One region of the Bacteroides sp. 14(A) genome, then DNA from elsewhere that is predicted to be linked to it. Evidence: riboswitches for the same ligand, from Rfam matches in the RefSeq annotation. Region 1 holds a riboswitch; each other region holds the start of a gene.
What was found. Region 1 has a riboswitch for cobalamin ahead of nrdD (anaerobic ribonucleoside-triphosphate reductase). Riboswitches for the same ligand answer to the same signal wherever they lie in the genome.
Positions count from the first base shown of each region.

Region 2: it holds a riboswitch for cobalamin, as region 1 does, so the genes downstream of both, K429_RS0103600 (TonB-dependent receptor domain-containing protein) here and nrdD (anaerobic ribonucleoside-triphosphate reductase) in region 1, are expected to answer to the same signal.
Region 3: it holds a riboswitch for cobalamin, as region 1 does, so the genes downstream of both, K429_RS0115220 (DUF4465 domain-containing protein) here and nrdD (anaerobic ribonucleoside-triphosphate reductase) in region 1, are expected to answer to the same signal.
Region 4: it holds a riboswitch for cobalamin, as region 1 does, so the genes downstream of both, K429_RS0125050 (TonB-dependent receptor) here and nrdD (anaerobic ribonucleoside-triphosphate reductase) in region 1, are expected to answer to the same signal.

Region 1 covers NZ_JAGH01000004.1:680,695-683,911, reverse strand. Annotated here, with positions in the region: gene accC (acetyl-CoA carboxylase biotin carboxylase subunit) at 1-366, opposite strand, end outside; gene K429_RS0121675 (cysteine-rich CWC family protein) at 338-589, opposite strand; cobalamin riboswitch at 655-859, opposite strand; cobalamin riboswitch at 952-1,171, shown strand; gene nrdD (anaerobic ribonucleoside-triphosphate reductase) at 1,305-3,217, shown strand, end outside.
Region 2 covers NZ_JAGH01000001.1:1,044,176-1,047,392, forward strand. Annotated here, with positions in the region: gene K429_RS0103600 (TonB-dependent receptor domain-containing protein) at 1-2,009, opposite strand, end outside; cobalamin riboswitch at 2,059-2,262, opposite strand; gene K429_RS0103605 (serpin family protein) at 2,365-3,217, shown strand, end outside.
Region 3 covers NZ_JAGH01000002.1:2,043,797-2,047,013, forward strand. Annotated here, with positions in the region: gene K429_RS0115210 (hypothetical protein) at 1-221, opposite strand, end outside; cobalamin riboswitch at 723-920, shown strand; gene K429_RS0115220 (DUF4465 domain-containing protein) at 1,077-1,994, shown strand; gene K429_RS0115225 (PKD-like domain-containing protein) at 2,060-3,217, shown strand, end outside.
Region 4 covers NZ_JAGH01000005.1:524,270-527,486, reverse strand. Annotated here, with positions in the region: gene K429_RS0125065 (sirohydrochlorin cobaltochelatase) at 1-207, shown strand, start outside; gene K429_RS0125060 (DUF4251 domain-containing protein) at 422-1,000, shown strand; cobalamin riboswitch at 1,309-1,516, shown strand; gene K429_RS0125050 (TonB-dependent receptor) at 1,644-3,217, shown strand, end outside.

The DNA of each region.
Region 1 (3,217 bases):
GTGTTTACGGGCTGAGATTTTATCGCCCATCGCTTCCATTGTTTCGGCAGAGGGCCCGATAAAAATAATGCCTTCTTCTTTGCAACGACGGGCAAAGTCCGCATTTTCAGATAAGAAACCATATCCGGGATGGATGGCATCCGCTTCATGCTGCCGGGCAGCACGAATTATATTCTCTATATTCAAATAACTGTCTCTGGAAGCTGCCGGACCTATCAGACAGGCTTCATCGGCATACATGACGTGTTTTGCTGCACGGTCCGCTTCCGAATAGACAGCTACTGTACGTATTCCCATCTCTTTGCAGGAACGCATTACACGTACAGCAATCTCGCCTCTATTGGCAATCAATACTTTTTTTATCATTGTTCTTCTGTTTATCACAAAGGGGTGCATCACATACATCCATAACGATACCCTCTTTGACTGCCGTCAGACAGTCATGACATAAACAGCCCGGGTAATTCTTTTGCAAATAAGCACGTTGCTGCTCATTCAGTCGTACCGTAGCGCAATGGCATGACAAAATCCGATCGTGCATACACTCAAAGGTTGCACCACAACGCGGACATACCTTTTTCATAGGCATCCCTTTCGCATTAATTAAATTAAAACAATTATACGTTCGTACTGTTCCCCTAATCCCACGAGTAGCAACAGACTTTAACGAATGGCAGGTCTTCTGACTGACTCCCTTTCTGATTCCTTCCCGGCCTCCAATTCACAGCCAGTGGCTAAAGTATTTATCAAGAAAGTTATGGAGCTTCACAGCAGCGGGACTGTCCGGGATTTACACCCGATTCCCTTTTAATCCAAATGACAGAAATGTTCATCCGAAACCAATTCGGGGCAAAGATAGTGGAAATTATCATTGGAGATGCTTTTTAAAACAAAAAATATAAGCTGGGAATATTTTTTTCTATCATCCGTTGGATTATAGATTTTATTTCTAACTTTGTCAGCGATAACGGTTTCCAAATCACCGCAAGCGTGAAATGGAATTAAAAGGGAATCCTGTGAAAATCAGGGACTATCCCCGTAGCTGTAAGTTTCATCTCCCTACCATGTGGAGAAAAGATTGTGGCACTCTTTAGCCACTGGTCCTGCAAAGACCGGGAAGGCGCCATAACGGAAACAAGTCAGAAGACCTGCCGATATCTGTAATCATTCAGGCTTTCGGGTGAAAAGCGATAGAATGCATCCTCCAAGATTCATTTTATTACTTACTCTCCTTATTTTGTCGTTTGATTTAGTATAGCTAACTAAACAAAGAATATTTATTTGTTAAATCTTAAATTACAGGTATGATCAATTCGGAGACTTTCATCGTCAAAAGAGATGGGAAAAAAGAAGCGTTTTCACTTGACAAGATCAAGAACGCAATTAGTAAAGCATTTTTATCTGTCGGCAGTTTTGCCACACAAGATGTGATCACCAACATACTCAGCCGCGTGAACATCAGTGATGGAACCAGTGTAGAAGATATACAGAACCAGGTAGAAATTGCACTGATGGCTGAACACTATTACAGTGTAGCAAAAGCGTTCATGCTATACAGACAGAAACATCTGGAAGACCGGGAAGTACGTGACAAGCTCCGTTTCCTGATGGATTACTGCGATGCCTCCAACCCTGCCACCGGTAGCAAGTATGACGCTAACGCCAATGTGGAAAATAAAAATATAGCCACACTGATAGGCGAGCTCCCCAAATCGAACTTCATCCGTCTGAACCGCCGTTTGCTGACTGACCGTCTGAAGGACATGTACGGCAAGGAACTTTCAGACCGCTACATCGAATTGCTGAACCAACACTTCATATATAAGAATGATGAAACCAATCTTGCCAATTATTGCGCAAGCATCACCATGTATCCGTGGCTGATCAGCGGAACCGCATCCGTAGGCGGTAACTCCACGGCACCCACCAATCTGAAGTCTTTCTGCGGAGGATTCATCAATATGGTATTTATCGTATCGAGTATGCTCAGCGGCGCCTGTGCCACACCGGAATTTCTGATGTATATGAATTATTTCATAGAAAAAGAATACGGAGAGGATTACTATAAACATCCGGAACAACTTGCCGACCTTTCCTCCAAACAAAGGACCATAGATAAAATAATCACCGATTGTTTTGAACAGATCGTATATTCCATCAATCAACCTACGGGGGCACGGAATTTTCAGGCAGTATTCTGGAATGTAGCTTACTATGATCAATATTATTTCAATAGCCTTTTCGAACATTTCGTCTTCCCGGACGGAAACGCTCCCCATTGGGAATCATTGAGCTGGTTGCAGAAGCGTTTCATGAAGTGGTTCAATAAGGAACGCACCAAAGCCGTTCTTACTTTCCCCGTAGAGACAATGGCTTTACTGACCAAAGACGGAGATGTACTGGATAAGGAATACGGTGACTTCACGGCCGAAATGTATGCGGAAGGACACTCTTTCTTTACATATATGAGTGATAATGCCGACTCGTTAAGTAGTTGTTGCCGCTTACGTAATGAAATACAGGATAACGGATTTAGTTACACCCTGGGTGCAGGCGGCGTATCTACCGGATCAAAAAGTGTGTTGACTATCAACCTGAACCGTTGCATCCAGCATGCAGTGAAATCCGGATTGCTTTATCATTTCTTCCTTGAAGAGGTAGTAGATCTGGTACACAAGGTACAACTGGCCTATAACGAAAACTTAAAGCATCTGCAAAGCAAAGGAATGTTGCCTTTGTTCGATGCCGGATACATCAATATGGGACGCCAATATCTGACAATCGGTGTAAACGGGCTGGTGGAAGCCGCTCAATTCATGGGAATTGAAATCAACGATAATCCTAAATATGAAGCTTTTGTGCAGGAGATTCTGGGAATAGTTGAAAAATACAATAAGAAATATCGAACGAAAGATATACTCTTTAACTGCGAAATGATACCGGCCGAGAATGTAGGCGTGAAACATGCCAAATGGGACAAAGAAGCCGGTTTCCAGACATTCCGCGAGTGCTATAACAGCTATTTCTACATCGTAGAGGATGAGTCGCTGAACGTCATCGATAAGTTCCGTATGCATGGACACAGGTATATAGAGCATCTGACGGGCGGTTCGGCACTCCACATGAATCTGGAAGAGCACTTAAGCAAAGAGCAATACAGGCAATTACTTCGGGTAGCCGCCACTGAGGGCTGCAATTACTTTACTTTCAATATACC
Region 2 (3,217 bases), on a different contig from region 1:
GTTAATTTCCATGAACGTCCCGGCATAGGGTAGTATTTAATTACCTCATACTGTTTATTGGTTAAGTTAGTTACATCTGCTTGCAATCTTAGTTTGCAGTTACTTATTTTGAAGTTACGTGAGATAGTGAGAGTATGTTCTAAATACCCGTCAATTTCGTTTTCGGGTATATTTTGTGAAAGATAATAACGTTTCCCTACTCCCATCAGAGTATAACCTGCATTAAGCCATGGGGTCTCAATTGTAGCGGAGGCGTTTCCACTATGTTTCGGAGTATAAGGTAGCTGGTCTTTGTAATTTTTTGCTTCCGGATTGGTTAAGTCTATTGCTTCTTGTAGAGTATATCCACAGGAAAAATGTATTTCTGATCGATGAGTAAGCGGAAACTCTGTGGAAAGAGTAGCGTCCATACCTATGATACGTACTTTACCATAATTCTGCATTCTCCACACATAAGTGCTGGGGAAAGCAACTATTTTATCTGTAACCCTATTATAATATCCATCCAGTGTGATAGAACAATAATTCAGGAAAGTGAAAGGGGAACCACCGTAAGTGATGCCTATATTATATTCCTGCGCTTTTTCTGGTTTTAAATCCTTGTTACCACTTCGGAAATAGTAAAGGTCGTTGAAAGTTGGGGTACGGAAACAGCCCTTATACATGGCGCGGATGAAGAACAAATGTTCTTTCCATGGACGATAGTTCATACTAATGCTAGGACTAAGGCGATGCAGATCAGCGGGAGCACTTCCTTTTTTTACATGTTCTGAAATGTAAGTTCCAAGTATATGAGCCTGAACGGTCAGATGAGGGAAGGTGTATTTGCTGCTGAGTACTGTCAATGAGGTGTAGCGTGTGGGATAAGGGCAATCAGGCAAGGTATTATCTAAGGTGTTGATAACGCCATCCTGAGATAGAGAAAATGTCCAATTTTGTATTGGTTGATATAATAAGCTTGCAGAGAGATAATATTCTTTTTGAGTGTGTCGGTCAGTCACCTTGCCACTGTCATATTGGGAACCTTTATCTTGATAACGGTTATAAGCATAGTTATATTTTCCTTGTACCTGTAATGTCCACTCAGGTGAGAACGTTTTCTTCCATTGCGTCTGTAGGAAGAGATTTTCATCTACTAATCGTTCATTAGATTCCGGATTATATAAGATGACTGCACCGGGAAGCCCTCGTTTGGAATGATAGTAATAAGCTTTGGTATTCCAATGGTTACTGTCAGAGAATTGATGGAAAAAGTTTATTTCACCTTGGTAGGAAAAAATGTCTGAATTGTATCGCTTTTCTGTAGCAGTATGTTTCCCATTCTCTATTGTAAAAGGATACGTTCCATCTGAACGCAGGAAATTCCCATCAATAGTAAAGGCTGAGTTAGTTCCCACTTGTTGTTCCCAACGTGCGATGCTATTGAACAAACCGAAAGAACCTCCTTTAATTTGTCCGTGGAAATTGTGTTTTTTATTTGAAATGAATTTGGGTTGTTCTGTGACAATATGAAGTATCCCTGCGGAAGCATACATACGGGCTGATTGTAGAAGATTATCACTTTGTCCAATACTGAGTGAGAGTGTGGATATGTTATCAGTTGCAAAACGCCCAATATCAATTTGGCCTGCTTGGCTGTTGCTAACGGCTATTCCATCATAACTAACGGCTGTATGTGCTGCACCGAGATTACGAATAGAAATAGTCTTTAATCCTCCTAATCCACCATAGTCTTTCACGTTCACTCCACTAAAACGTTTTACGGCATCTGCTATACCTTGTAAGCCAAGTGCCTCAAAATCTTTGCGACTGAAAGATTGCGTTGGAGTTGCAGAAGTGATGCGGCTTGATATTTTTCGTCCTTTTACTGAAACTTCCGGAATGGCATGTACCTTTCCCGTAATGGAGTCTCCCGCCTGCTGTGCCTGTAAATTGACACAAAGGCAGCATGTGAAACAATATAAACAAAACTGTAGCCAGATGCATCGGCATGGATTATCCTTGATCATAACAAATAGCTGTAAAAATATAAGTATCTCATGCCCTTTCCTCGAAGGCATAAAATTTGATAGGTTTTGCAGGTCTTCTGACTTACTCCGGATTTACCGCCTTCCCACCGTGCGAATACCGGCAGTGGCATAGGTGATTGGTAAATCCTTGACAATGAGTTTACAGCAGCGGGACTGTTTGGGAGTTACACCCAATTCCCTTTTCATGAAGCATACCGAAAGGCATACTTCAACAAAACCGAAGGGCAAAGATAGGAAAGATTTATGTTTTATTTATTATAGGATGCAGTATTTCATAAATTTATGCATTTATTCTAACAGAGTAACTTAATAGAAAACTAATACTATAATGCTTATGCTAAAGAAAACTATTGCTGCGCTAAGCCTACTCAGTATCCTTGCAGCCTGTCAGAATGATGAGAATCCTTCTCAACCGGAACCTAAACCACGTCAAGACATCAATCTTACCCGTGCGGAACAAGAGTTTATGGACAAAGGTACAGACTTTGCTTTCCGTTTCTTCGATCAGGTGTGCAGTACCGAAAAAGAAAAACCGAATGTTTTTGTGTCTCCATTGAGTGCATCACTTTGTTTATCCATGATTACGAACGGGGCTACTGATAATACGCTTGCTGAGATGCAGGATGTATTAGGATTCCCTGCCAATACTTTCTCTCTTGATGATCTGAACAACTATAATCAAAAGTTAACTTCAGCTTTGTTGGATTTGGACAATACAACTCAACTCGGAATAGCTAATTCTATCTGGATAGAGGAAGGTTTTAAGGTTTATGACTCTTTTGTTGATGTAAATAAGAAAATGTACGATGCTCAGGTGCAAGAACTTGATTTCACATCTCCGACCGCCAAAGATGTGATAAACCAATGGTGCGCCACTCAGACTAATAATTGCATAAAAGAGGTTATTCAGGAAATACCTGCGGATGCTCGTATGTATCTGATTAATGCACTCTATTTTAAAGGTATCTGGAAAAGCCAGTTTGATAAGTCGGCTACTGGACAGGATAACTTTACCAATGTTGACGGCAGTCAGCAGAAAGTAGCTATGATGAACCAGACCGCAACGTTCAATTACACCCAGACTGATGATTTCTCTATTGCGGAATTACCCTATGGCAATGAAGCTTTTAGTATGGTGATACTGTTGCCATCTGGAGATAAGACCTTGGATGAAAGCTTACCCAGCC
Region 3 (3,217 bases), on a different contig from region 1:
GCATTCATAGAAGACAGACAGTGCATATTCGTATCGACAAAAAGCGGTCTCGTCTGAAAATTCACATAGTATATTTCCACTTGAAGCGGCAGGACGGACAGATAACTGCCCAAATGCAATTCATATTCTTTCAGCAATGCCTCATTGATCCGCTGCAAATGGGATACCGCATTGGAAGTGTCCGATAAAAGACTGTGTACAAGTTGTTTCATGGTTTCCATACATGTTCATTCATTAAATTAATTTTGAAACAAAAATAGGGAAAAAAGGATTGGATTTAATCATCGTTTTATAGTGCGCATGGGCGCAAATTGCTGATTTTCAGCATAAAACAACCTGTTAATTATTCCAGTTAAATGTTAATATGGTGAATTTCATTTTAGCTGGGAATAATCTGTGAGGAAAAAGCCATTGCAAGCAATCGCTTACTGTCGCCCCTGTGGCTTATCATCAAAAATGAGAACCGAATCATTATACCTATGGCTGTGCAACCTTTGATTCTCATACATAACTTAATACCATATATCAAAAGCATGGCTGAAAACATCATCATAAAGCAGTACTATCCATAAAGCAGGAGCCAAACCTCGGGGTGAATTTGACTGTCGCCAGAAATGAATGCCGTTCATTCCGGCTTTTGCTCCGATTGTGTCTTTTGAAGTTTTTTGTTGTTATTACGTTTGAAAATCTTCAAAAGATGATATTTATAGGATTTTTTTGCATAATTTTGTGGCGGTAATAGTTTTCCAGCCAGAAAAATACTTGCTGGAAATGAAAAGGGAATCCGGTGAGAATCCGGAACAGTACCCGCTGCTGTAAGTCCCCGGAATGTTTATCGTATACTTTTGCCACTGGTGAAAACTGGGAAGGCACGATAATCGGGACGAGTCAGAAGACCTGCTATGACCAAAAAAGGATTTGTGCCTGCGGGAATCAATCAGGTAAAGTAGTCAAAGTAAGGTAGTGACCCGGTGTCGTTACGGCTTGTTATACAAAAATTCCCGTTTGTACAGATCCTGTGCAAACGGGAATTTTTGTGTTTATAGATATAATATTTACTAAAGTAACTATGATTTATGAAAAGAAATTTACGCTTTTTTGCAGGTGCCTTCCTATTGACGGCAACCGCCTTGTTTACCGCCTGTAGTCAAGACGATGACTTTTTGATGGAAGTGGTTGATTCCGGAACTTCGCAAACCCGTGCTGTGACAAATCCGGACGGTACCTTGACTATCACTTTCGATGATTTCGATTCCGGTATGTTGGCAGGACCTACCTCGGCCGGAGAAAATCTTTATTCGTACCAAGGGTATCCTCAAGTAACCACCATTTACGACAATACTCCGGAAGAATATCTCTTCCTTTCAATGTTTAATACAGTAGGTGGAAGCACAGAGTATTCCAGCGGTGGTATCGCACTTTCCAACTGGAACATCCGCTCCAATCAGTCGGGAAATACCGGAGACTGGTGGTATTCTTATCTGAACCAGTGTTCTGTCTATAACACTGCGGTGGAGGCGGAAGGACAGGATAAGGAAGCCGGGCACAGCGGCTCCAATTTCGGTGTCGTTTACGGATATGTGGATGCTTACAATCAGGCATGGATGGCTAAACCAGAATTTTATTTCAATGTTCCCCGGAAGTTGGTCGGCCTGTGGATCTGCAACACCTCATACACTTATGGAGTCATCACTTATGGTAATCAATTCGGTTCTACGGGGGTAGCGACTCCTCTGAAAGAGATGGAAGGGTATTTCCAAGTGAATCTGGAGTGTTACGATGCGGATGGCGGTTTGATCCGCACTTATAAACGTCTTTTAGTCGACTATCGTGGCGGCCAACAACAGGTTGATCCTATCACGACATGGGATTATTGGGAAATCAATGCCGAAGGGGTGCAAAGTGTGAAGTTCAATTTCGAGGGTTCGGATTCGGGAGCATACGGTTTGAATACTCCGGCTTACATCTGTATCGATGATATCACTATACAATAAAAAGAATACAGGGATATCCCTTCTGTCGGGGGGTATCCCTGTTATTGTTCTAAAATCCACACATCATGCATCGTTTTTACTATTTTATTGTTTTTGTCTGTATGCTGTTCACCTCCTGCAACAAGGATGAAGTCATTACCGAAGAGGTAGGAGGACAACCCATAATAGAACTTGACAGCGAAACCGGTATTTACACGGTCAAGGTCGGTCATGAATTGACTATCGCCCCGACATACCAGAATGTTGAAGATGCTCTTTTTGCTTGGACGATAAACGGTACGCTGGTTTCTTCGGGTCCGTCTCTTCAACGTACATGGAATGAATGCGGGGATTTTTACGTCAAACTAAGAGTAGACAATGCGGAAGGCTATGCCGAAGAGGAACTGAAAGTAGAAGTGAAGGAACTCACCCCTCCGGTCATTTCACTGGCACTACCTTCGCAGGGGCTAAAAGTTGTCCGGAATACCGATTACACATTTACTCCCGATATTCAGCATTCGGATGTAGAAGGGTTCAAAATCGAATGGATACGGGAAAGAAAAATCGTTTCCACCGAGAATACTTATACTTTCAATGAACAAGAACTCGGTGTTTATACGGTGACAATCAACGCTTCCAATATAGATGGGACAACAACGAAGGATGTAAGCGTAGAGGTCGTGGAAACGATGCCCTACGTTGTCAAATTCCCGACCCCGTCTTACCAGCAAACATCCACGGACAGGTACACATTTGCCGACCGTCCTGTTTTCCTGCGCCCATTGTTGGAGTATTTCGACAATCCCCGTTTTGAGTGGAGTGTGGACGGTCAGGTCATGGAAGGAGAAATGGAACGCATGTTCAGGTTCACGCCGTCTACACCCGGAGAATACACCGTCTCCTGTACTGTGTCGGAAGACGCACCGACGGAAAAAATAAGCAGGAATATCGACAAAGGAAAGACGGCTGTCACCGCCACCGTAAAAGTCGTCTGTGTGGACAAAAAGGAAGAGGATAGATTCCGGGCTTCGGGAAGTTCAAAGTTTTGGGACAAAGTCTATGAATATACTCCGGCTCCCGGCCAATTTATCAACGAGACGAGCACGATAGGCGGTATGACCGGCAACGAAACATCCCCTGAAGCGGCTATCGCATGGGCAACACAGCGTTTGAAAGACAAACTACACGTTTCTTTGGGTTCTTTCGGCGGTTATATCATCGTCGGCTTCGACCACAGTATTCCC
Region 4 (3,217 bases), on a different contig from region 1:
AATGACATGAAAGGCGGCGTAAGCGAAAACGATCCCGAAGAAGGAAGCTGGCGTTACGAACTAAACAAAGCCGGATATACTTGTCCACTCAGCAATTGTGATATCAAAGGACTGGCCGACTATTCTGAAATTGTAAACGTATGGATCAGCCACATGTCGGCAGCCCTACAGAGTGAACCGATGTATGACCCGGACGCAGAAGAATAAACATTAATCTCTCTCTTTAATTACTTCTTGAGAAGGTGTATGGCGGCAGTTTACTGTTCGTTATGCACCTTCTCTTTATTATTAATTCAGGCACTAAATCTCATTAATAAATATTAATGCGCGCCATAATAATATAGATTACACGCATCTTTTTAATTTTCAGATTGTTTATTCAAGTGATATTGAAACAAACGGAACAAAAAAAGAATAAGTTATGAAAAAAATTATCGTATTATTGATGTTAGTTTTTATAGGTGCATCTACAACAATCTATGCACAGGAAAGTAAAAGTGAAAGTCGCCGTGCTGAACGTAAAGCCCAACGTGATGCAGAAAAAGCTCGGGAGAAAATAGAAGAAGAACGAGCATACACTGATGCAGTACAAGCCATAAAGGAGAGAAAGTTTGTATTGGAAGCGGATCGTGTGACATTCAAAAGAGGCCGTAGTGCTTTTGTTACATCCAATACCAATTTTATCCTTTTAAATGGTGACCGGGCATCCGTACAGATTGCTTTCAACGGCGCCTTTGCAGGTCCTAATGGAATTGGAGGTGTCACAGTGGATGGCACTGTAGGTGAAGTAAAAACCACCACTGACAAAAAAGGGAATGTAACTTGCAATTTTAGTGTGACAGGTGTAGGAATCTCAGCACAAGTTTCCATTAGGCTAACTCATGGCAGCAACAACGTATCCGCCACAGTAAATCCGAATTTCAACTCAAATAGATTGACGCTGGATGGCAAGCTCATTCCACTGTCCGAGTCGAATATATTTAAGGGACGGTCGTTCTAATAATTGCCATTGAACACTTGCGGCTGCGATAGCCTACGCTTGTACAAGTGAACGTTCACACTTGTACAAGCGCAGGCTATCGCAGCCGTAAGTGTTTCTTATACCTTCTTATACCCCCCAATATAGAACTTTTTTATTTATCATTTATTCTTTTGATACCTTTTTATACACTCTTTCATTGTTTTTTCTTCTGAATTCATATCTTCCGCTTTATAAACGTACAAATACATTACTTTTCAGCCTGTACCTCTATTTATGTTATAAAAAACATTTTCAGATATTTTCATTGTTCAGACTGACTTTTTATATATCTTTGCAGCGTTTTTGGTTTCGCATCTCCTTGGCTCTATGGGAATGCGATGAAAAGGGAATCAGGTGCAAGTCCTGAACAGACCCGCTGCTGTAAAATCCTTTCAAAATCTTGAATATACTCCAATAGCCACTGTCTGCTGGTCGGATGGGAAGGCATTCAAAGATGGATAAGTCAGAATACCTGCCAAGAACAACATAGTTTTAATGCTTTCGGGAAATGAAGCAGAAAAACATCGAGGCTGGTAATTCTTTATGAAAGATAAAGAATTCTTTTTCTCTATGCACATACTCCCGTAAAGTAAGTCATAAATGCTTTAACTAAGAGATTGAAATGAAAATTATTTCATGTGTACTATTTATGTTAACCTGTTTATCGCAGATAGGTGTAATAGCGCAAAATACGATTACTCTATCGGGAAAAGTTACAGACCAACACGGTACCCCTTTATCATTAGTTACAATTGCAGTAGAAAATACCACATCCGGAACTTATACGGATGATAACGGACGGTATTCCCTGAAAGTATCACCTGGAAAATGTACACTTGTCGTATCTTTAATAGGTTATCAAACTGTAAAGTCCACATCTAATATCCAACAAAACAAAACGCTCAACTTCACATTACAAGAAAGTGCTGTTACTTTGAACTCCGTTGAAGTTTATGGAAAGACACAGACACAGAAAGTAAAAGAAGGAGTTTTTTCCGTCAATGCTCTCGATATAAAACCTATAGTAAATTCGCTAAATAACCTCAATGACCTTGTAAACCGTACAACAGGCATTAAGGTGAGAGAAGAAGGAGGTGTCGGTTCAGACTTTGATTTGTCTATAAATGGTTTATCCGGCAATTCTATTCGCTACTTTTTAGATGGAATGCCGTTGGACACTAAAGGAAGTGGAGTTTCACTTGCTAATCTTCCGGTGAATATTATAGACCGGATTGAAATATATAAAGGTGTGGTTCCTGCCAGCTTGGGAACGGATGCATTGGGTGGTGCCATCAATATTATAACCAAACAAGAAAAGAAAAATTATCTGGATGTCTCTTATGGCATCGGTTCATTCCATACGCACAAAGCAGACTTGAATGCACAATTTGTAGAACCTAAAACAGGATTGATTATCCGACCTACTGTGGGAGTAAATTATTCAAAGAATGATTATAGGATGAAAGACGTGCAAATGCGGGATGAGAGTGGTGACAATTTCATATATGGTAATCCTAAACGCTTCCACGATGACTACTTCTCCTTACTGGGGCAAATAGAGGTAGGAGTTGCCAACAAGTCATGGGCAGATGCATTCTTCGTTTCCGCTTCCTATTCCAAGACAGATAAAGAATTACAGACGGGGGCTGTCCAGACCAAAGTATATGGAATGGCGGAAAGAAATTCAGATGCCTGGAATATTTCAGCACATTACCAGAAGCGTAATTTCATTCTGAAGAATATGCAGCTGAATGCAGCTCTCTCCCAGACTTGGGATCACTCATTGACCGTGGACACCACCTACCGAAAATATTACTGGGATGGTGGATACATAGATGGCCAGCGTAATGAAATTATGGGCAAAGAACGATCCATGCGCCATTATAAGCGCCCACTGACTGTGGTTCGAGCCAACCTGGATTATAAACTGAACAATCATCATAACTTTAACTTGAACTATCATCTGAGTCGTACCGGCAACGACCGTTATGATGATTTGGCTACCACTTTCGAGCCATCCAACGATGTTGTGTCCAAACATATCCTGGGCTTTTCTTACAATCAGTCGTTATTGGATGGCAAGATGGAGAATGTGTTTTTCATAAAGGATTATATCAATCACCCGAATATCCGGCAGACCGATCAGCCTAGCGTGACCGGTTCTGAAGCGGTACAAGGTTCCACAACCAAGAACTA